DNA from 3 places in the Kitasatospora sp. NPDC085895 genome. Region 2 is predicted to be linked to each of the others. Evidence: riboswitches for the same ligand, from Rfam matches in the RefSeq annotation. Region 2 holds a riboswitch; each other region holds the start of a gene.
What was found. Region 2 has a riboswitch for cyclic di-AMP ahead of AB0442_RS04360 (hypothetical protein). Riboswitches for the same ligand answer to the same signal wherever they lie in the genome.

Region 1 (7,188 bases), on a different contig from region 2:
AGTCGTCGGCGACCGCGCCCGGGGTGTGCGAGAGGTACCAGCTGCACTTGGCGACCTGGGTGCCGTAGCGGACCAGGTCGGCGTCGCGCTGGTAGTTGGAGACGTTGAGGAAGAAGCCCTGGGCGCGCTCGACGCCGCCGTCCACCAGCAGCTTCGCCATGGTGCCGGTGGACTGCCAGGCGCTGTGGCCGGCGTCCAGGTAGACGGCCGCGTGCGGCTGCTCGGCGAGGCGGTCGACGGCGCCGTTGATCTCGGCGAGCCGGTCGGCCTGCTGCTGGGCGGTGCCGCCGCAGTAGGCGGGGCTCAGGGCGAGGCCGTCCGGCTCCAGGACCACCACCGTGCGGCGGTCGCCGATGCCCCGGGCGAGGCCGTCGACCCAGGCCGCGTACTCGGCGGAGTCGGAGGCGCCGCCGGCGGAGTACTGCGAGCAGTCCCGGCCGGGCACGTTGTACGCCACCACCACCGGGGTCTGGTGCTGCCGCGCGGCCTTGGCCTGCAGCTGCGCCATCGCGGTGGTGGTCTCCTGCGGGGTCGCGGTGCCGTTGAACCACCGGGCCACCGGGTACGAGCCCATCTTCGCCATGGCGAGCGCGTTGTTCCGGTCGCCCGCCCTGAGGTCGGCGGCGGCCTGGTGCAGGGCCTTGCTGTCGAGGTCGACGTAGAAACTGGTGCCGGGGCCGGGTGCCCGGCCCGCGGCCCGGTCGCTGCCGGGGGCGGCGGACGCGGTGGATGCGGTGGCGGGCAGGCAGCAGACCGCGACGGCGGCGACGGCGGCGCTCGCGGCCGCGATTCGACGGCGGGGGCGGGACACGTGCGGCTCCTAGGGCTGGCGTACGGGCTGCGCAGGGCGAGGGTGCGGGCGACTCGTGGGAGCGCTCCCAAGCGCGAGGGAAGTTCTAGTCGCACCCGTCCGCCGCGTCAAGGCTCCGCGCAGGACGGTCGGTTGGGCGCCGGCCGGGATGCGGGCGGGGCTCCGGGCGCTCTCGGGGTGCCGCGGCCGGGTCGTTCACTCCGCTGAACCCGCTGCCGGGGCCTGCGGGCGGCGCGGAGGCGCGCTGCGATCAATGTTCCCCTGCGTCACGGGCGTTGGCGTGTTGTCGGCTCCGCGCCCAGGTATGGCCATGGATGGAACCATCGTTCATCGATGTGAACGCCGATGGTTGACTTCGGGGTCGCCCCCGACCGCCCGGCGCCGGCCGGATCCGGCGCCGGAACGGCAGGACGCCGGCGGTCCCGGGAGTGTCCCGGGGCCGCCGGCGTCGGTGCGCCTGCGGTGCCGCAGTTACTTGATCTTCAGGACCTGGCCCGGCTTGATGAGGTTCGGGTCCTGGCCGATGGTGCCCTCGTTGCCGTCGTAGACCTGCTTCCAGCCACCGAGCTTGTTCTTGTCGGAGATGTCGGAGAGCGTGTCGCCGGCCGCCACCGTGTACGTGTCGGGCTGCGCGGCGGGCGTGGTGGCCTGCGGGGCCGGGGTGGCCGTGGTGGCGGCCGGGTCGGCGGTGGTGCCCGGGCCGGTGGTGGCCGGCGCGGTGGTGCTCGGGGCCGGTGTGCCGGGGGTGGTGGCCGGCGCGGTGGTCGTGCCGGGGGTGACCGGCTGGCCCGTGATCGGGTCGATGACCGGGGGCGCGGCGTCCGGTGCGGCGGTGCCCGGGGCGGGCGTGCCGGGGGCCGTGGTGGTGCCCGGCACCGGGGCGGTCGTGGCGCCGGTCGGGTCGGGGGTGACCGGGAGGCCCGTGATCGGGTCGATGGTCGGAGGCGTGGTGGCGTTGCCCTGCGCGGTGGGCGAGGCCGGCGCGGTGGTGGCCCGGCCCGGCGCCGTGGACCGGCTCTGGGCGGTCGGGGCCGCCGGGCCGGTGTAGTAGTCGTAGATCTCCTGGCTGGTCGTCCAGTACCACTGACCGTCCACCAGGTACCAGTAGACGCCGCTGGCGTCCCGGCCCTGCATGCCGGTGAAGACCGGCGCCGAGGCGCCGCGGTCGGTCGGCGCGGTGGTGGCGGTCGGCGCCGTCGAGCCCTGGTCGCCCCGGGAGTCCTGGTCGACCGTCTCCGGCTTGCCCTCGCCGGTGAGGCCCGCGGACTTGCCGCAGGTGCCCCAGGCCTTCGCGCCGCGGTCCTCGAGGACGCGCTCGGCGACGGCGATCTGCTCCTCCTTGGTGGCCCGGTCGGGCGTGGAGGCGAACTTGTCGCCGCCGTAGGCGACCCAGGTGCGCAGGTCGAGCTGGAGGCCGCCGTACTCGCCGTTGCCGACGCTCTTGCCCCAGTTGCCCGCGCTGGCGCACTGGGCCACCGCGTCCCAGGTGGTGACCGGGGCGGCGTGGGCGCCCGTCGCGGTGAGCAGCGGGATCGCCAGACCCGCACCTGCCACACCTGCGGCCGCGACGGCGCGCTCGGTCTGGGTGGGGCGGCGGTGACGGCCCGAGCCGATGAAACCCATCGAGTTCCCTCTCCGCACGCCTGCGAGGTGAGCTGTCGGGTTCGGACCGGGAGGTGGCCCGGCCGCACTGAGGCGGCTTCACCCCTAGCCGTGTGGGGGCGGCGTCGAAACTGGGTCCCCCGTCCCTGCCCAGGGTCTGGTCGGTGACCCGGTCGACGCGGTGGGCAGGGTTCGGCGTGCCGCGCCTCGGGCGCCCGTGCTGTCGGGCTGAGGTGGACATTAGAGGGATCATCACTGCGATAACAAGCCAGCATCCCGAACATCACACAATCATCACGAGTGCTTCGGTGCCGCATGCGTGCATTTCGGCCGCACGCCGCCCCACGCGCCACCGCCCGCCCGGGCCGCGTCGCAGGTCGCGGGGGGCGGCAGCGGCCCTGACGTGTCCGCGGCGGCGCGGATCGGACGAATTCCGTGGAAATTCCCTGGGAAATTCCCGGTGGCATTTCCGTGCGGCAGGGCGGCGAAGTCGGCCGAAAATGCACGCATGCGGGGCTCGGCGGGTCCGCCGCCGGGCCCCGCCGGGGCGATCACGGCACGAACCGAGGGGCCGGAGCGGGCCGAAACGGAAGGTTCGGGTCCGCCGGGCGCCCGCGGCGGCCGTCCGTTCGTGTCGGAACGGGGATCGTGCGGCGGGTGTCCGTTCAGCCCTCCGCGGGCCAGCAGGCCCGCACGTCGGCGGCCTCCGCCGCGGTCAGCGGCCGGTGGCCGAACGCGACGTCGTCCTCGTCGAAGGACCACTCGGCGTACATCAGCAGCACCGACCGGCCGTCGCCCTCCCACAGCACCGCCCGGCGGCCCAGATCGCCCTGGGCGGACCACTCCACGTACCGCAGCGCACCGCGGCGGACGCTGCAGCGGTCCACGGAGGCGCCCTCCGGTGGGAACAGGCCCGCGACCGAACCGGCCGAGGACGGCGCCCAGCGCTCCCGCACCTCCGTCAGCCGCACCACCTCCTCGACCGCGACGCGCACCCGGGCACCGCCCGGACGGACGTCGGCCACCGCCAGCGGGGTGCAGCGGACCAGGGCGTGCTCGGGCAGCCCGTCCGGGTCGTCGGACACCCCGTTCAGCGCCGTCGCGGCCGGGGAGAACAGGCACCAGAACGGCCCCTCGACGAGCAGCGGGCCGTCCAGCCCGAGCATTCGCTCCTCGCCGGCCACCGGTATCCGGTCGGTCTGCGCGACGCCCCGCCCCCCGTACGGCGACTCGGCGCAGTCGGGATCGGGCCAGCGGGCGAGGGCGGTTCCGGCGGCCGCCGCCCACGCGGGCGCGGGCGAGGCGGACCAGGCGCGGCGCGGCGCACAGCCGCAACCGGCGCCCGCCACGGAGACGATGAGGGTCATGCCCGCATGGTGGCAAACCGGCCGGAGCCGGCGCCCCGTGGGGCGCCCCACCGCCCCGGCCGCGGGGCCGTACGAGCCGTCAGGCCGCCTCGGCGGCGGGCGCCGGCGCGGGAACGGGCCGCTCGGCGGCCGGCCGGCCGCGCAGACCGGCGAGGACGGCGAGCGCGGCGAGCAGCACCGGCACGGCGACCACCCGGAGCCCGGTGGCCATGCCCGCGGTGAACCCGGCCGAGCTGTGGGCCGCGCCGCCGGTACGGGAGGCGAGCACCGTGCCGACCACGGCCACGCCGAGCGCCGCACCCAGCTCCCGGGCCGCGGTGTTCAGCCCGGCACCCAGCCCGGCCTGCCCGGGCGGGAGTTCGGAGACCACGGCGTGGGTCAGGCCCGGGGCGGACAGCCCCATGCCGGCCGAGAGCAGCAGCAGCCACAGCGCGTACACCGGGTACGGGGTGCCCGGGCCCGCGGTGGAGACGCCCAGCAGCCCGGCGCCGATCAGCGCCAGCCCGCCGCCGGCCACCCACCGCACCCCGTGCCGGGCCTGCAGCCGCCCGGCGAACCGCGGCACCAGCGCCATGCCGACGGTCAGCGGCACGATGGCGAAACCGGTCCGGGCCGGCGAGTAGCCCTTGGCGTACTGCAGGAACTGCGAGTTGACGAAGAACAGCGCGAACAGGCCGAAGAACGAGGCCGCCGTGCCCAGCACCGCGGCCCGCAGCCGCCGCGAACGGAACACCCGCGGGTCGACCAGCGGCCGCCGCGCCACCAGGCCGTACCGGGTGAAGGCCGCCAACAGGGCGGCGCCGAGCGCGAATCCGACCAGCACGGGCACCGAGAGCCAGCCGTGCGAAGGGCCCTCGATGATGCCGTACAGCACGGCGGCGGTGCCGGCGACGAGCAGGGCCGAGCCGGTGGGGTCGAGGGCGGCGGCGTGCCGCGGCAGCTCGGGGACGGTGCGCAGCACCGCCGCCGCGAGCAGGACGGACAGCGGCACCATCGCCCAGAACAGCGCATGCCAGGGCAGGAACTGCGCGGTCAGGCCGCCGCCGACGTTGCCGGCCAGCCCGCCGAGCCCGACCGCGAGGGTCCACGAGGCGAGGGCCTGGACACGCCGCTCGGGGCCGGCCAGGTGGACGAGGACCGCCATGGTGGCGGGCATGACGAGGGCGGCACCGGCGCCGGAGACCGCGCGGCCCGCGATCAGCGCGGCCACCGAGCCGAGCGAGCCGCCCGCGGCGCTCAGGCAGGCGCCGGAGGCGAACAGCGCGAGGCCGACGAGCAGCGCCCGCCGCCGCCCCCACCGGTCGCCGCAGGCGCCGGCCGGGATCAGCAGCCCGGCGAAGACGATGACGTAGGCGTCGACCGTCCACAGCAGGGCGCCGGGGGAGGGGTGCAGGGCGGAGGCCGCGAGCTGGGGGATCATCAGGTTGATCGCGGCGACCATGCTCTGGGCGACGAGCACGCAGGCGCACATCGCGAAGAGGGTGGACCGGCGGAGGGCCGGTGGGGCGTTCTCGGACATGACGGACGGGCTCCTTCCGGAGCGGAGGCGTCTGGGTTCCCGTCCACGCTAGGCGGATGCTTGGATTGCTTCCAGTGCATGTTTCGCAAGAGAGGAATGCGTCCAGTGCAATCCGGAATGGACCTCAACCTGCTGGTGGCGCTGGACGTCCTGCTGGAGGAGTGCAGCGTCTCCGGGGCGGCGGCCCGGCTGCACCTCTCCGAGCCGGCGATGAGCCGCACCCTGGGCAGGATCCGCAAGGCCCTCGGCGACCCCGTGCTCGTCCGGGCCGGCCGCTCGATGGTGCCGACCCCGCACGCGCTGGCCCTCCACGCGGAGGTCCGGGCGGTCGTGGAGCGCGCCCGCGGACTGTTCAGCGCCGCCGGGCAGGTCGACCTGCGCACCCTCGACCGGACGTTCACCGTGCTCGCGCACGACGCCTTCGCCGCCGCGCACGCCGCCGCACTGTTCGCCCGCACCGCGGCGGAGGCGCCCGGCGTCCGCCTGCGGTTCCTCGGCGAGAGCCACGTGGACGCGCCCGCCCTGCGCGAGGGCGCCGCCGACCTGGAGGTCGGGGTGATCGACACCACCGCCCCCGAGGTGCGGGTGGAACAGCTCTACGAGGACCGGATGCTGGCCGTCGTCCGGCCCGGCCACCCGCTGCTCGACGGGCCGCCGACCCCGGAACGGTTCGCAGCCGGCCGGCACCTCGGCGTCTCCCGCCGCGGCCGCCTGCACGGACCGATCGACACCGCACTCGCCGAACTCGGCCTCTCCCGCACGGTGGTGGGCACCGTGGCGACCTACCCGGCGGCACTCTTCGTGCTCCGGAGCACCGACCTGGTCGGCCTCACCACCACGCGCAGCCGCGGCCTCGCCGAGGCGCTCGGACTGGTGACGGTCGACATCCCGCTCGGCCTGCCGGCCCTGCCGTTCGGCCTGGCCTGGCACCCGCGGCACGACGCCGACCCGGCGCACGCGTGGCTGCGGGGCTGCATCCGCGAGCGCCTGGCCGGCGAGGGGCTTTGACGGAGCCGGGATTCGGAGGTTGGCCACCGTGCGGACCAGGGGAGAGCCGGATCCGTCAGGAGCACCACTCCCGGACTGCGCAGTTCTCCCCCAGCCTTCGGCCGGGAGGTGCCCACACGCGCCCCTGGTGGTTGATGCCCCTGGTGGTCGACGGCTCTGGCGGGTTGAGCCCGTGGGCGTGGTGGTCAGGCGGGGAGCGGGGGGACGTCCTCGGGGGTGATGGGGTGGTCGGCGGGAGTGACGGGGGAGGGGAGTTCGTCGCGGCCGGTGAGGTAGCGGTGGACGGCGGCCGCGACCGCGCGGCCCTCGGCGATGGCCCAGACGACCAGGGACTGGCCGCGGCCGGCGTCGCCCGCGACGAAGACGCCGTCCGGCCCGGCGGCGAAGCGGTCGTCCCGGGCCAGGTTGCCGCGGGTGTCCAGGCCGACGCCCAACTGCTGCGCCAGGCCGGTGTCGTGCTCGGGGCCGGCGAAGCCGAGGGCGAGCAGCACCAGGTCGGCGGGGAGGGCGTGCTCCGCGCCGGGCACCGGGGCCCGACCGCCCGGTTCGGTGTCGGCGAAGCGGACGGCCGAGACCTGTCCGCGGGCGTCGGCGTCGAAGCGGACGGTGGCCGAGGCGTAGGACCGGATGTCCGGGTCGGGCAGGTCGGGCGGGCGGAGCTCGGCCGCTTCCTCGTGCGAGGTGGTGGCCCGGTGGACCTTGGGGTGGACGGGCCAGGGCTGCGTCTGCGGACGGTCCTCGGGCGGGCGTGGGTGGATGTCCAACTGTCTTACGTCCAGGGCCTCCTGGCGGAGCGCGGTGCCGACGCAGTCAGCGGCGGTGTCGCCGCCGCCGATCACCACCACGTGCCGCCCGCGGGCGTCGACCGGGGACCGGTCGAG
Region 2 (7,188 bases):
TCGCCGGTCCGCGCGTCGCCCGCGCCGAGGAGGTGCTCACGCCGGAGGCCGTCTCCTTCGTCGTCGGGCTCCACCGTGCCTTCGAAGGCCGCCGCCAGGAGCTCCTCGCCCGACGGAAGACCCGCCGCGCCGAGATCGCCGCGGCCGGCACCCTCGACTTCCTGCCCGGGACGGCCGACGTCCGCGCCGGGGACTGGCAGGTCGCCGAGGCCCCGCGCGCCCTCCAGGACCGCCGGGTCGAGATCACCGGCCCGACCGACCGCAAGATGGTGATCAACGCCCTCAACTCCGGTGCCCGGGTCTGGCTCGCCGACTTCGAGGACGCCACCTCGCCCACCTGGGAGAACGTGGTCTCCGGCCAGGTCAACCTGATCGACGCCTTCGAGGGACGGATCGACTTCACCTCGCCGGCCGGCAAGGCGTACACCCTGAGGCCCGCCGCCGAACTCGCCACCGTGGTGGTCCGCCCGCGCGGCTGGCACCTCGACGAGACCCACCTGCTGGTGGACGGCGCCCCGGTCTCCGGCGGCCTCTTCGACTTCGGCCTGTACTTCTTCCACAACGCCGCCCGGCTGATCGCCCGCGGCGCCGAGGACCCCAACTCCGGGCCCTACTTCTACCTGCCGAAGACCGAGAGCCACCTCGAGGCCCGGCTGTGGAACGACGTCTTCACCCACGCGCAGGCCGAGCTCGGCATCCCGCACGGCACGATCCGCGCCACCGTCCTGATCGAGACCATCACCGCGGCCTTCGAGATGGAGGAGATCCTCTTCGAGCTGCGCGACCACGCCGCCGGGCTCAACGCCGGCCGCTGGGACTACCTCTTCTCGATCGTGAAGAACTTCCGCGACGCCGGCGACCACTACATCCTGCCGGACCGCAACACCGTCACCATGGCCTCGCCCTTCATGGCCGCCTACACCCGCCTGCTGGTGCAGACCTGCCACCGCCGCGGCGCCCACGCGATCGGCGGCATGGCCGCGTTCATCCCCTCCCGCAAGGACCCGGAGGTCAACGCGGCCGCCCTGGAGAAGGTCAAGGCCGACAAGGACCGCGAGGCCGCCGGCGGCTTCGACGGCTCCTGGGTCGCCCACCCGGACCTCGTCCCGGTCGCCCGGTCCTGCTTCGACGCCGTGCTCGGCGACCGGCCGAACCAGAAGTCCTCGCCGGGCTCGCCCGAGCCCGTCACCGCCGAGCAGCTGCTCGACATCGCCGGTGCCGGCGGCAGCTGCACCCGCGCGGGCCTGCACAACGCCGTCCAGGTCGGCGTCCGCTACATCGAGGCCTGGCTGCGCGGCCTCGGCGCGGTCGGCATCTTCAACATGATGGAGGACGCCGCCACCGCCGAGATCTCCCGCTCGCAGATCTGGCAGTGGATCAACAACGGCGTCGTCCTCGCCGACACCGGCGAGAAGGCCACCGCGGAGCTCGTCCGCCGGCTCGTGGCCGAGGAACTCGCCGAACTGCGCACCGAGCTCGGGGACGCCGCCTACGCCGCCGGGCGCTGGACGGAGGCCGCCCGGCTCTTCGAGCAGGTCGCCCTGGCCGAGGAGTTCGTCGACTTCCTCACCCTGCCCGCGCTGCCCCTGCTCGACTGACCCCAACCTATCCGCCGGGCGAGCGGCCCGACGCCCGCCAGGACGTCGAACTCGTCCGCCGCAATTCACCGTTCCGTACGGCTCCCGCTGCCCAGACGCCGGGAGCCGTACGGAACACCCGCGTTCGGAGGCACTTCCCCATGGCGCTCATCTTCTTCAACGGCCAGGCGATGACCGGCGGCCCGTTCCACCCGCTGGTCGCCGAGTACCTGGTCGGCCCGGTCCGCACCGCACCCGGCCACCGCTTCTTCTCCGTCCGCGACGTCTGCCCCGGCCTGCTGCCCGACCCGGGCGGCAGCGCGGCGATCGAGGGCGAGCTCTACGACCTCCCGCTGGAGCACCTGCGGGACGCCGTCCTGCCGGGCGAGCCCCCGGAGTTGGAGCTCGGCGTGATCGCCCTCTCGGACGGCACGCCGTGCCTGTCCATGGTGCTGCGCCGCGGTGAGCTCGAGCGCGGGGTGCACCGCGAGATCACCGGCCACGGCGGCTGGCGGGCCTACCTGGCCACCCTCGGCCGCACCGCCTGACCGGCGCCCCCCGGGGGGGCGCCGGCCGGGCGGACGCGGAAGGTCAGCCCGCCTTCCAGAACTTGACCGAGTCGACGGCGATGTCCGCCGAGGAGCCCACGGCGGGCACGGTGCCGCCGAGGGCCGTCTCGGACTGCAGCACCCAGTGCATCGAGTTGGCGGGGATGCGCGCGGTGGAGCGCCCGATCACCTTGCCGTCCAGGTAGAAGGTCACGCCGTCCTTCTGCCAGTCGACCGCCGAGGTGTGCCACGCGCCGGCGGTCGGGACGCCGCTGGAGTAGGCGTCCTGGTCGCTGCCCGAGGTGGCGTCGGCGCGGTGCATGAAGGCGCCGATCGAACCGTTGAGGTCGCCCTCGGGGAAGTCGATCTCGCCGTGCTGCGGCCAGATGCCGTCGTCCGGCCAGAGCAGCCACGCCATCTTGTAGCCGGAGGCCGAGGTCGCCTTCCAGGTCACCTCGAAGCGCCCGTACTGGACGCCGTCGCCGGTGGGGGAGGGGAGCTTGGGCGCCGGCGCGGAGACCCAGGTGCCGGAGGAGTCCCGGTTGAGGTGGAGGTTCATCTGGCCGTTGGCGATGGACATCGTCCTCGACGGCGAGTAGGTGCCGTTCTTGCTGGTGTCCTTCCAGCCGTCCGGGTAGGCCCACCACTTGCTGTCCACCGCGGCCGGCAGCCCGGAGCAGTGGCTGGCGGTGATGGACGGGCCGTTGGAGCAGCCCGTCCAGCTGCCGAGCGGCACGTTGACGCCGTCGAAGTCGTCCGATCAGGTCGGCGCACCGGCCGTCGAGGTGGGGGAGGAGCTCGCCGACGGGGAGGCGGTGAAGCTGGGTGCCGCCGTGGTCGGGGCCGCGGTCGGCGTGCTCGGCGCCGGGGTGGCGCTCGCCGTGGGGGAGGGACTCGGGGCGGCCGCGGTCGGGCTCGGGGCCGGCGCGGCGGTGCCCGAGGCGCGGACGTCGAGCGTCTGCACCGGGAGGTCGTGCCAGCGCCGGTCGGCGTCCTGCCAGGTGCCGAAGGCGGTGTAGACGCCGGCCGGCAGGGCGCGGGCGGCGGTGGTGACGGTGACCCCGTCGGGGCAGATCCGCACGTTGCGGCCGCTGCCGGGGAAGTCCAGCTTGTTGCCGGCGGCGTCGCGGACGGCGACGCCGATCCTCCGGGCGGTGAAGCAGGCGGAGGAGTGGACGGAGAGGGAGGCGGCTGCCGCGGTGTTCGCGGCCATGGCGACCGGCGCGAGCCGGTCCTGGGTCACCTCGGGCATGCTGGCGGCCTCGGCGCTGCCCAGGAAGGGGACGGCCAGCAGGCCGAGCCCGGCGACCTCGCCCACCTTGAGGGCGATGGCGGAAACAGGCATGGAGTTGTTCCTCGACGACGCCTGCGAGGTGAGCTGTCGGATTCGGGCCGTCAGGTGGCCCGGCCGCCCGGTGGGCGGCTTCACCCCGAGCCCTGGCCGTACGCGAGCATGCGCGCGGGGCCAGGGCGACTTACCTGGTTCCCCCGCTCCCGTCCGTGTCGCATCTCGCGTTGCCGTCACCGGGCGGACGGGACTCGGCGGTCCCGGGACGGGGCCCGCATGGAGCGGGCGTCCGAGCAGGTCAGCAGGGTCCTCCCGGAGGGCAAGGCACCGGACCGTCGATGTCGGGTCCGTCACATCCGGGCGCGCCGCAGCCCCCGGACCCTCGCCGTGGGTCCGGGGGCCGCGCTCCGTACGGCCGCCGGCCCGCTGTGGGCCGGCCGGGGGCCACGGAGTCCGGGTGGCGTACCGTCCCTGGTACGGCCCGGAGTGCGGGGGGTCAGGCGCGGGAGGCGAGCTCCTTCGCGGCGCGGGCGCAGGCCAGCGCGATCCGGTCCTCGTCGACGGTGGTCAGCACGCCCTTCTCGACGACGGCGTTGCCGTTGACGAACAGCACCGCCAGCGGCGGCAGGGCGCCCATGGTGAGCGCGGCCACCGGGTCGGCGATCGAGGAGTGCATGATGCCGTCGACCTTCCACAGGGCCAGGTCGGCGAGCTTGCCGGCCTCGATGGAGCCGATCTCGTTCTGCCGGCCGAGCACCCGGGCGCCGCCCATGGTGCCCAGACGCAGCGACTGGCGTGCCGTCAGCGCGTCGGGGCGGCCGTGCAGGCGGTTGATCAGCAGCGCGTTGCGCAGCTCGGTGCCGAGCTCGCCGGACTCGTTGGAGGCGGTGCCGTCGACGCCGAGGCCCACCGGCACGCCGGCCTTCAGCATGTCCGGGACGCGGGCGATGCCGGCCGCCAGACGGGCGTTGGACGAGGGGCAGTGGGCGACACCGGTGCCGGTCTCGGCGAACTTGGCGATGTCGGAGTCGTTCATGTGGACGCAGTGCGCCATCCACACGTCCTCGCCGAGCCAGCCGGTGGACTCGAAGTAGTCGGTCGGGCCCATGCCGAACAGCTCCTTGCAGAACTGCTCCTCCTCGGCCGTCTCCGAGCCGTGGGTGTGCAGCCGGACGCCCTTGCGGCGGGCCAGCACGGCCGACTCCCTGAGGAGTTCGGTGGAGACCGAGAAGGGCGAGCAGGGCGCGAGGGCCACGTGCAGCATCGAGCCGAAGGAGGCGTCGTGCCACGTGTCGACGGCGGCCTCGGAGGCGATCAGGATGTCCTCGGTCCGTTCCACCGCGTGGTCCGGCGGCAGGCCGCCGTCCTTCTTGCTGCGGTCCATCGAGCCGCGCAGCGCGGTGAAGCGCAGGCCGAGCTCCTGCACGCCCTCGATCGAGGCGCCGAGGACGTCGCCGCCGCCCTGCGGGAAGACGTAGTGGTGGTCGGAGGCGGTGGTGCAGCCGGACTTGAGCAGCGCGGCGGCCGAGCCCTGGGTGGCGGCGTGCACCAGCTTCTCGTCGATCCGGGCCCAGGTCGGGTAGAGCGCGACCAGCCAGTCGAAGAGGATGTCGTCCTGGGCGAGGCCGCGGGTGATCCACTGGTAGAAGTGGTGGTGGGTGTTGACCAGGCCCGGGGTGACCAGATGACCCTCGCCGTTGATCCGGCGCACCACGTTGTCCAGCCACTGCGGGGCGGGGCCGTCGCCGACCGACTCGATCCGGTTGCCGAGGATCACCACGTGGCCGCGGGCGTACTCGGTGTCGTCTGCGTCCACCGTCGCGACGGCGACGTTCTCGATCACGATCCGCTGGTCGGCGGGTGGGGGCTGGACTGCCATGGCGTGAACTCCTTGGGGCGAGGGCTGGGGGTGTGCCGCGGGCGGGCGGCGGGTGGGGCGGGCCGGACGGGGTGCGGAGGCCGGCGCGGGGAAGCACAGGGGCCCCGCGGCGGCGCCGTCCGGCCCGTGGCGGGCGGGTGCCGGTCCGGTCAGGCGACGGGTATGACCGGGACGACGCCCTCGCGGTGGACGGTGCCCTCGATCAGGCCGTACATCCGGTCGGCGGCGTAGTACACCTCGTTCTCGTTCTTGAGGCCGAAGGGCTCCAGGTCGACGAGGAAGTGGTGCTTGTTGGGGAGCTCCAGGCGGACCTCGTCCACCTCGGCGCGGTTGTTCAGCACCCGGGTGCCCATCGCGTGCAGGGTCTGCTGCAGCGAGTAGGAGTACGTCTCGGCGAAGGCCTCCAGCATGTGGCGCTTCACGTGGTTGTAGGAGCGGTTCCAGTTCGGCTGCGGCTCGTCGTCGCGGCCGGTGTAGCCGTACTTCCAACGGGCCGTCACCTGGGTCGCCAGGATGCGGTCGTAGGCCTCCTGGAGGGTGGTGTACTTGTCCTTGATGTAGCCCCAGAACTCGGAGTTGGTCGTGTTCATCACGACCAGGTCCTTGAGTCCGGAGATCACCTGGACGGACTCGCCGTCGAACACGATCTCGGAGGTGCGTACCTCCTGGCCGTTGCGGACGAAGGAGTGGCCGACCTCCTCGGAGCCGATGAAGCGGGCGGAGCTGTCCGGGGTCCGGATGCGGTCCCAGGTGTACTCCTCGATGCGGATGCGGGCGCTGTGCACCACACCGCGCTCGGTGTTCTCGACGAAGTGGCGGGCCAGCGTGATGCCGAAGGCCTCCGCCGACTCGATGCCGTACTCCTTGGCGAAGGCGTAGACGGTGTTCTTCGTCGTGTCGGTGGGCAGGCAGTTGGCGTTGGAGCCGGTGAGGTGGACGTCCTCGAACTCGCCCTGCAGGGAGACCGAGACGTTCAGGTCCTTGATCTCGTGCCGGGTGGAGTCGCGGTAGACCCGGACGATGCGGTTCTCCGCCTTGCCGTACTGGTTCTGGCCGAGCACGTGGGCCATGGCATGGCTCCTAAGGTTCCAGGTCGGTCTTCTAGCTTCCGCGGTAGACCGAGTAGCCGAACGGGTTGAGCAGCAACGGCACGTGGTAGTGGTGCTGCGCGGGCGCGACCGTGAAGACGATCGCCACCTCGGGGAAGAACGGCGCCGCCTCGCCCCGGGCCGCGTAGTACGCGGTGGTGTCGAAGAGCAGCCGGACGACCGAGCCCGCCTCCGCGGCCGGCAGGTCCTTGGCCCGGCCGTCGGAGTCCGTGGCGGAGGTGCCGAGCACCTTCCAGCCACCCTCGGTGTGCAGTGCCAGCTCGACTGGCACGCCCTCGGCCGGGCGGCCGAGGCTGGTGTCGAGCACGTGCGTGGAGATGCCAGTCATGGGTTGAAGCGCCTTACTGATGGCAGGAATTGACTGACCGTCAGGAGTCTAGGCCCCGTCGAGCAGTCGGTTGATGCGGATGTCGTTGATCTTGCGCAGCTCGCCGCGGACGATCTCGCGCTCGGTGGCGGCGTCGTTGGAGTGGCGCTCGCGCAGCGAGGCGAGCATGGTCGCGGCCGTGCGGCCGGTCGCGCAGATCAGGAACACGTGGCCGAACTTCGCCTCGTAGGCGGCGTTGGCCTCGCGCAGGTCGTCGAGGAGCGCGCTGTCGGCTCCCCGGATACCGGCCTGCTCGCGCTCGGAGGTGGCGTCGCCGGCCTTCGGGGTGCCGATCCGGGCGTGGCCGGCCATCGCGTCGGCGAGGTCCGCGGTGTCGAGGACGGCCATGGCGGCGGCGTTGGCGTCGAGCAGGGCCGTGCGGTCCCGCCACGGCCGGGCGGCCGCGACCGCCTCGGCCCA
Region 3 (7,188 bases), on a different contig from region 2:
TCTCCGCGTACTCGCGGCAGGCGGCGAAGGTGCGCTCCAGGGCGTCCGGGTGGAGCCGGCCGGTGGAGTCGACGCCCTGGCCGAGCCGGTTGATGATCATCCGGCGGTCGAGGTCGGCGATCTCCCCGGTCGCCGGGTCGAGGTCGGCGATCAGCAGCCGGATCGAGTTGGTGCCGCAGTCGATCGCGGCGACCCGGGTGGCGGTCACTGGTCCTCCTCCTCGGCGCGGGCGCGCTTGGCCGCGCGCTCGGCGGTCTTCTGCTCCTTGGCCGCGATGACCGCGGCGTGGTCCTGCTCCTTGGCCCGGTTGCGCAGGACCCGCTCGCCGGCCGCCTCGACCTCGGCCGGGGAGACGCACGGGCCCTTGGACCACCAGTCCTCCAGCATGCCGATGGCCTCGTCGCCGAGCGGGTTGACGCCCTCGCCGGCCGCCAGCGAGTGGCCGACCAGCACGTGCAGGCACTTGACCCGGTCGGGCATGCCGCCGGCGCTGGGGAAGCCCTCCAGCACCTCGATGGCGTCGCGGCGGGCGATGTAGTCCTCGTGGGCCGCGCGGTAGGCGGCGGCGAGCTCCGGGTCCTCGGCGAGGCGGGCGCTCTGGTCCTTCATCACGCCGTCGGCCTCCAGGGTGCCGATCAGCGAGGCCGCCTTGGGGCAGGTCAGGTAGTAGAGCGTCGGGAAGGGCGTGCCGTCGGGCAGCCGGGGTGCCGTCTCGACCACGTCGGGGTTGCCGCAGGGGCACCGGTGGGCCACCCCGCGCAGCCCGCGCGGGACCCGGCCGAGCTGGGCGGCGATGGCGGCGACGTCGGCGTCCGACACGGTGCCGTCGGTGGCGGGATGCTGTTCAGAGGTCATGGCGTGCTGTCTTCGTGAGGAGCGGGCGTCGAGTCGGCCAGGTCGACCGACTCGAGGACGGTGGTGTACCAGGGCTTGGCCGCCCTGACCGGGCCGGTGGGCAGTGCGTCGGCGGAGGCCGGGCCGGGGCGCGCGGAGGGGTCGACCGAGACGAACGGGGTCTCGCCGGGCATCGCGAAGTGCAGCCGCTCGCGGGCCTGCGCCTTCACGTACTCCGGGTCCTGCCAGCGGGCCTTCGCCCGCCGGAGCTCGTCGACCTGCTGCCGGGCGTGCTCCGCCCTGGCCCGCTGGTCGGCGATCTCCGAGCGCTGCGTCAGGAACTGCCGGGTGGGGTAGGCGAGTATCGCCACCAGCGAGCACAGGACGAGCACGAGCACGGTCGCGCGGCTGGTGAAGCGCGGACGCCCCGCCAGTCCCGGGATCTTCCACATCGCTCGTACCCCTCCTGCTCACGCCGGTGCCCCGGCCCCCACCCTACGGGGTGGTTGCCGGGGCACCGGGCCAGCGGCCGTGTGTCAGCCGCGGGGTGTCAGGGCTCAGCCTTCGAACTTGAACCGCGGGAACGCGCCCCGGCCGGCGTACTCGGCGGCGTCGTCGAGGATCTCCTCGATGCGCAGCAGCTGGTTGTACTTGGCGACGCGCTCGGAGCGGGCCGGGGCGCCGGTCTTGATCTGGCCGCAGTTGGTGGCGACGGCGAGGTCGGCGATGGTGACGTCCTCGGTCTCGCCGGAGCGGTGCGACATCATGCAGCGGTAGCCGTTGCGCTGGGCCAGCTCGACGGCGTCCAGGGTCTCGGTGAGCGAGCCGATCTGGTTGACCTTCACCAGCAGCGCGTTGGCGGTGCCGGTCTCGATGCCGCGGCGCAGGCGCTCCGGGTTGGTGACGAACAGGTCGTCGCCGACCAGCTGGACCTTGTCGCCCAGCTTGTCGGTCATGGCCTTCCAGCCGTCCCAGTCCGACTCGTCCAGCGGGTCCTCGATGGAGACCAGCGGGTACGCGGCGACCAGCTCGGCGTAGTAGTCGATGAGCTCGGCGGAGGAGATCGCCTTGCCCTCGAAGGTGTAGGCGCCGTCGTTGTGGAACTCGGAGGAGGCGACGTCCAGGGCGAGCGCGACGTCCTTGCCCGGGGTGTAGCCGGCCTTCTTGATGGCCTCGACGATCAGGTCGAGCGCCTCGCGGTTGGAGTCCAGGTTCGGCGCGAAGCCGCCCTCGTCGCCGAGGCCGGTGGACAGGCCGCGCTCCTTCAGCACGCCCTTGAGGGTGTGGTAGACCTCGACGCCCCAGCGGACGGCCTCGGAGAAGGACTCCGCGCCGATCGGGGCGATCATGAACTCCTGGATGTCGACGTTGGAGTCCGCGTGCGAGCCGCCGTTGAGGATGTTCATCATCGGGACGGGCAGCACGTGGGCGTTGGGGCCGCCCAGGTAGCGGAACAGCGGCAGGTCGCTGGCCTCGGAGGCGGCGTGCGCCACGGCGAGGGAGACGCCGAGGATCGCGTTGGCGCCGAGCGAGGACTTGTCGGGGGTGGCGTCCAGGTCGAGCATGGCCTGGTCGATCAGGCGCTGCTCGGTGGCGTCGTAGCCGACCAGCTCCGGGCCGATCTGCTCGATGACGGCGAGGACGGCCTTCTCCACGCCCTTGCCGAAGTAGCGGTTCTTGTCGCCGTCGCGAAGCTCCAGGGCCTCGAAGGCACCGGTGGAGGCACCGGACGGGACAGCGGCACGACCGGTGCTGCCGTCGTCGAGGCCGACCTCGACCTCGACCGTGGGGTTACCGCGGGAGTCGAGGATTTCGCGGGCTACGACGACATCAATGGACGGCACGAGGCATCTCCTAGCGGAAGCGGATGAGGGTCGTTACGACCAGAGCCTAACCGCACGGGCCCACCGGGCCGTGCCGCGCATGGCCCTGTCTCACCGTGTGGCCGGTCTACTCGCCGGTAGTTCACCTGAAGGACCACGAAACCGGCCGTCCGCCCGCGGGTGCCGCCCCGCGGGCGGACGGACCGTTCGTACCGTGCCGGACCGTCAGGCCAGGCGCAGCTGCTGGCCGGGCAGGATCAGGTCCGGATCGGCGCCGACGGCCTCGCGGTTGTTCGCGTACAGCTGCTCCCAGCCGCCGGACAGCCCGTGCGCGGCGGCGATGCCGGACAGCGTGTCGCCCTCCTGCACGGTGTACTGCTCGCGGCCGAGGGAGGGCACCGGAACGGCCTGCAGGGTGCGGGCGCCCTCGTCGGCGCCGCCGTCGGCCGGGTCGGCCGGGTCGGCCGGGTCGGCCGGCCCGGTGGGCGCCGGCGGCAGGTGGCGCTCGTAGACCTCCTGGTGTGCCGTCCAGTACCACTGGTCGTCCTTCTGGTACCAGTACACGCCGGAGTCGGCGTCGAAACCGCCCCGGCCGGGGAACTGCGGCGACGGCGACGACGGGGCCGCCGGGGCCTGCGCCCGTCCGGTGCCGCTGCGCGTCCCGCCGCTCCCGGCGGACGCGCGGGTCAGGCCGGCGCGTTTGGAACACACCGGCCACGCGCCGGGCCCCTGGGAGGCCAGCACCTTCTCGGCGACGGCGATCTGTTCGCTCTTGCTCGCCTGGTGGGCGAGCGGGGCGTACCGGGCGCCGCCGAACCCCTTCCAGGTCCGGGCGGTGAACTGCAGCCCGCCGTAGAAGCCGTTGCCGGTGTTGATCCTCCAGTTGCCGCCGCTCTCGCACTGGGCGACCTTGTCCCAGATCGAGACGGGGGCGGCATGGGCTCCGCCCGCGGTGAGCAGCGGCAGGGCGAGGCCGACACCCGTGACACCCGCGACGGCGACCGCCTTCTCGGCGGACGTCCTGCGGCGGTGGCGGCCAGGTCCGGTGAAGAGCATGGGTTGTCCCTCTCCGAACGCCTGCGAGGTGAGCTGTCGGGTTCGGACCGGGAGGCTGGCCCGGCCGCGGCCGCAGGAGGGGCCCTGCTGACGCGGCTTCACCCCTAGCCGTGGGGACGGCGACGAACGTGGTTCCCCCGCCCCTGTCCTGGGTCTCGGTCGTGAGGCCCGGGCACGGCGGACAGGATTCGGCGTTGCCGTGCCGGGGTCCGCGGCTGCGGACTGTTCGGGAGAGTAAGCAGATCGAACGACCGATCACAAGCTCATATCGCGGGTATCACGAAGCAATTACGGAGACCTGATTATCGCCCACGAACGATGCAGGTGTTTCCTGATTGACGAGTGTTCAGTTCCGACCGGATCCGACCGGTGCGACACACCGTCAGACCGGGTCGCGCCGCCCGGACGGCCCCACCGGGGTGAAGGCGACCGGCAGCTCGCGCAGGCCCCGCATGATGAGGCCGCCGCGCCAGCGCAGGTCCGCCGGGTCGGCGTCCAGGGCGAGGTCCGGCAGCCGGGTCAGCAGCGTCGCCAGGGCGGCCCGGCCCTCCAGGCGGGCCAGCGGGGCGCCGATGCAGTAGTGGATGCCGTGGCCGAAGCCCAGGTGCGGATTGTCGGCGCGGGCGAGGTCCAGGGTGTTCTCGTCGGAGAACCGGGCCGGGTCGCGGTCGGCCGCCGCCAGCACCACCAGCACCGGGTCGCCGACCGGGATCTCCACCCCGCCGATCGTCAGCGGCCGGGTCGCGAACCGCCAGGTGGCCAGCTCCACCGGCCCGTCGTAGCGCAGCAGCTCCTCGATCCCGGTCTCCAGCAGGCCGCTCTCGCCGCGTGCCACCGACTCCTGCAGCAGCGCCCGCTGCCCGGGGTTGCGCAGCAGGGCGTGCAGGCCGTTGCCGATCAGGTTGACGGTGGTCTCGAAGCCGGCGAACAGCAGGATGAAGGCCATCGCCGCGGCCTCGTTCTCGGTCAGGTGCTCGCCGTGGTCACTGGCCCGGATCAGGCCGGAGATCAGGTCGTCGCCGAGGTCGGCCCGCTTGCGGTGGATCAGCTCCGCCAGGTACGTGCGGATCCGCTTCACGGCCCGGCCGACGCCGCCGCGCTGCCCGCCGGGCTGGCCCGGCTTCGTGTGTCGCAGCATCATGCCGGCCCAGTCCCGGAAGTCGTCCTGGTCCTCCGGCGGCACGCCGAGCAGGTCGCAGATCGCGTAGATCGGCAGCGGGAAGGCGAACTCGTGGATCAGGTCGGCCGTGCCGCGCCCGGCGAAGGAGTCGATCAGCCGGTCGGTGAGCTGCTGCACCCGCGGCTCGAACTCCGCCACCCGGCGCGGCGTGAACGCCTTGGAGACCAGCCGGCGCAGCCGGGTGTGGTCCGGCGGGTCGATGTTCAGCAGGTGGGTCATCAGGTCGGCCTGCCGCTCGCCCGGGATGCCGACCCGGCCGGAGCGGTGCGCCTGCTCGCTGTGGTGCACCGGGTTCTTGGAGAGCCGGGCGTCCGCGAGGGCCTGCCGGGCGTCCGCGTACCGGGTCACCAGCCAGGCGTCCACCCCGCTGGGCAGCGTGGTGCGGTGCACCGGCGCGTGCTCGCGCAGCCAGGCGTACGCGGGGTAGGGGTCGGCGGCGAACTCCCAGGTGAAGAGTTCGGGTCGGTCGTCGGGTCGGGGGGTCTCCGGCATGCCCCGACCGTATCCGCTGCCGGGCGCCCCTCCCGACGGTGCCCGCCCGGCCCGCCCGGTCCGGCCGGCCCGCGCGGGCGCCGTCGGGAGGGGCTGCCCGAGGGCCCGTGCGGGACGGCCGGATCCGATCGGCCCGGACGGGCGTGAGCCTGGTCACCCGGGGGGTAATCCCTGTTGCGGAGGGTCGCGAGGTGCCTACGATCCTCCGATAACCGTGAGGGCGGACGTGCGGAGCCGCCCGCGGGGTGTCGTGCTCAGAGAGGAGCAGGCCGTGCGAGTAGCCGGGGCAGTGGTCGTCATCGCCGTACTGAGCGGGGGCGAGGGGGCCGACCTGGCCCGCCGCTTCGCCGCCGCGGGCGCCGCGGGCATGCTCGTCGCCGATCTGCGCCCGGGTGTCGCGGAGGACCTCGCCACCGAGCTCGACCGCCCCGGCTGCCCGGTCGTCGGCGTCAGCGGCGACGTCCACCAGCCCAGCGACGTCGCCGCCCTGGTCGACACCGCGAGCAAGCACCTCGGCCGGATCGACCTCTTCGCCGTCGCCGGCCCGCACGGCGAGCGGATCGTCTCCTTCGCCGACCTGGACGACAACCTCGCCCCGCTGGCCGAGCTGCTCGCCCTGGTCGGCGAGGCGATCAGCGAGGTCGTCCCGCCGCAGCGTCAGTCCGACAGCCCCTCGGCCGTCCGCACCGCCGTCCGGTAGCGCCGCGCGGCACCGCGCAGCGCCGCGTCGACGTCCACGCCGGCGTCGTAGGCGCGCTGCGCCACGGCCAGCAGCAGCTCGCCGGCGCTCTCCGCGGTCAGCTCCCGCGGCAGCTCGTACGGGGCGTCCGGCACGGCGGTGAAGCCGGCCCGGCGCACCCGGGACACCAGCTTGGCCGCGTACGCCAGCGCGGGCAGGCCCGACGGGACGCCGTCCAGCACCGACTCCCGCTGCTTCTCGGCGGCCTTCAGCTGCTCCCAGTTGGCCTCGACCTGGGCGGAGCCGGTGGCCTCCACGTCGCCGAAGACGTGCGGGTGGCGGTACATGAGCTTCTCGACGATGTCGCCGGCCACGTCGTCGACGGAGAACGGGTCCTCCGGGTGCTCCTCGGCGATCCGCGCGTGGAAGAAGACCTGCAGCAGGACGTCGCCGAGCTCCTCGCGCAGCGTCTCCCGGTCGCCCTCCTCGATCGCCTCGACGAGCTCGTACGCCTCCTCGACCAGGTACTTCACCAGCGACTCGTGGGTCTGCTCGGCGTCCCAGGGGCAGCCGCCGGGCGAGCGCAGCCGGTCCATCACCGAGGCGAGGTCGAGCAGCCGCGCGCCCGGCAGGTCGTAGGAGCCGGGCAGCAGCTCGATCTCGGGGACGCCGCCCGCCTCCTCCACCGCGAGCCGGGCCAGGGCGTCGGTGAGACCCGGGTCGCCGTCCGGGCTGCCCAGCCAGACCACCGGGGCGGCCTCGGCCAGCATCCGGGCGAGCGCCGGAGCGGACGTCCGCTCGACGGTCTCCACCTCGACGCCGGCCTGCCGCAGCGCGGGCAGCTGCGGGTGCTCCGGGTCGGCGGCCAGCACCCGGCCGGCCGACCGCAGGGCCTCCCAGGCGGGCCAGGACAGCAGGCCGGGGGCGACCCGGTGGGTGGTGGTCAGCAGGATCAGCTTCGGAGTCTCCACACCCCGAACCTACCGTCCCCCGGCGGCGTCCCGACGCGTCCCGCCGGGCGCCGCGGGCGGACCGGTCAGGCGGACGGCGCGCGCTGCGGCAGCCAGTCGGTGGTGCTGTCGACCAGGGCGATCTGCTGCGGGTCCCAGCGGCCGTAGCGGGGG

Region 1: another riboswitch for cyclic di-AMP. It lies ahead of AB0442_RS07345 (transglycosylase family protein); the one in region 2 lies ahead of AB0442_RS04360 (hypothetical protein).
Region 3: another riboswitch for cyclic di-AMP. It lies ahead of AB0442_RS25370 (transglycosylase family protein); the one in region 2 lies ahead of AB0442_RS04360 (hypothetical protein).

What each region holds. Positions count from the first base shown of each region.
Region 1 is NZ_JBFBJY010000008.1:43,338-50,525, reverse strand. Features, by position in the region: gene AB0442_RS07350 (glycoside hydrolase family 6 protein) at 1-811, opposite strand, end outside; gene AB0442_RS07345 (transglycosylase family protein) at 1,283-2,434, opposite strand; cyclic di-AMP (ydaO/yuaA leader) riboswitch at 2,436-2,586, opposite strand; gene AB0442_RS07340 (hypothetical protein) at 3,079-3,780, opposite strand; gene AB0442_RS07335 (MFS transporter) at 3,860-5,299, opposite strand; gene AB0442_RS07330 (LysR family transcriptional regulator) at 5,396-6,307, shown strand; gene AB0442_RS07325 (glutamate synthase subunit beta) at 6,493-7,188, opposite strand, start outside.
Region 2 is NZ_JBFBJY010000004.1:187,251-194,438, forward strand. Features, by position in the region: gene aceB (malate synthase A) at 1-1,598, shown strand, start outside; gene AB0442_RS04350 (gamma-glutamylcyclotransferase) at 1,739-2,125, shown strand; gene AB0442_RS04355 (glycoside hydrolase family 16 protein) at 2,169-2,861, opposite strand; gene AB0442_RS04360 (hypothetical protein) at 2,886-3,470, opposite strand; cyclic di-AMP (ydaO/yuaA leader) riboswitch at 3,474-3,650, opposite strand; gene AB0442_RS04365 (8-oxoguanine deaminase) at 3,910-5,292, opposite strand; gene pucL (factor-independent urate hydroxylase) at 5,442-6,362, opposite strand; gene uraH (hydroxyisourate hydrolase) at 6,394-6,729, opposite strand; gene uraD (2-oxo-4-hydroxy-4-carboxy-5-ureidoimidazoline decarboxylase) at 6,778-7,188, opposite strand, start outside.
Region 3 is NZ_JBFBJY010000045.1:23,720-30,907, forward strand. Features, by position in the region: gene AB0442_RS25350 (Ppx/GppA phosphatase family protein) at 1-208, opposite strand, end outside; gene AB0442_RS25355 (DUF501 domain-containing protein) at 205-855, opposite strand; gene AB0442_RS25360 (septum formation initiator family protein) at 852-1,286, opposite strand; gene eno (phosphopyruvate hydratase) at 1,392-2,678, opposite strand; gene AB0442_RS25370 (transglycosylase family protein) at 2,883-3,713, opposite strand; cyclic di-AMP (ydaO/yuaA leader) riboswitch at 3,718-3,883, opposite strand; gene AB0442_RS25375 (cytochrome P450) at 4,096-5,385, opposite strand; gene AB0442_RS25380 (SDR family NAD(P)-dependent oxidoreductase) at 5,657-6,085, shown strand; gene AB0442_RS25385 (MazG family protein) at 6,043-7,035, opposite strand; gene AB0442_RS25390 (SurA N-terminal domain-containing protein) at 7,101-7,188, opposite strand, start outside.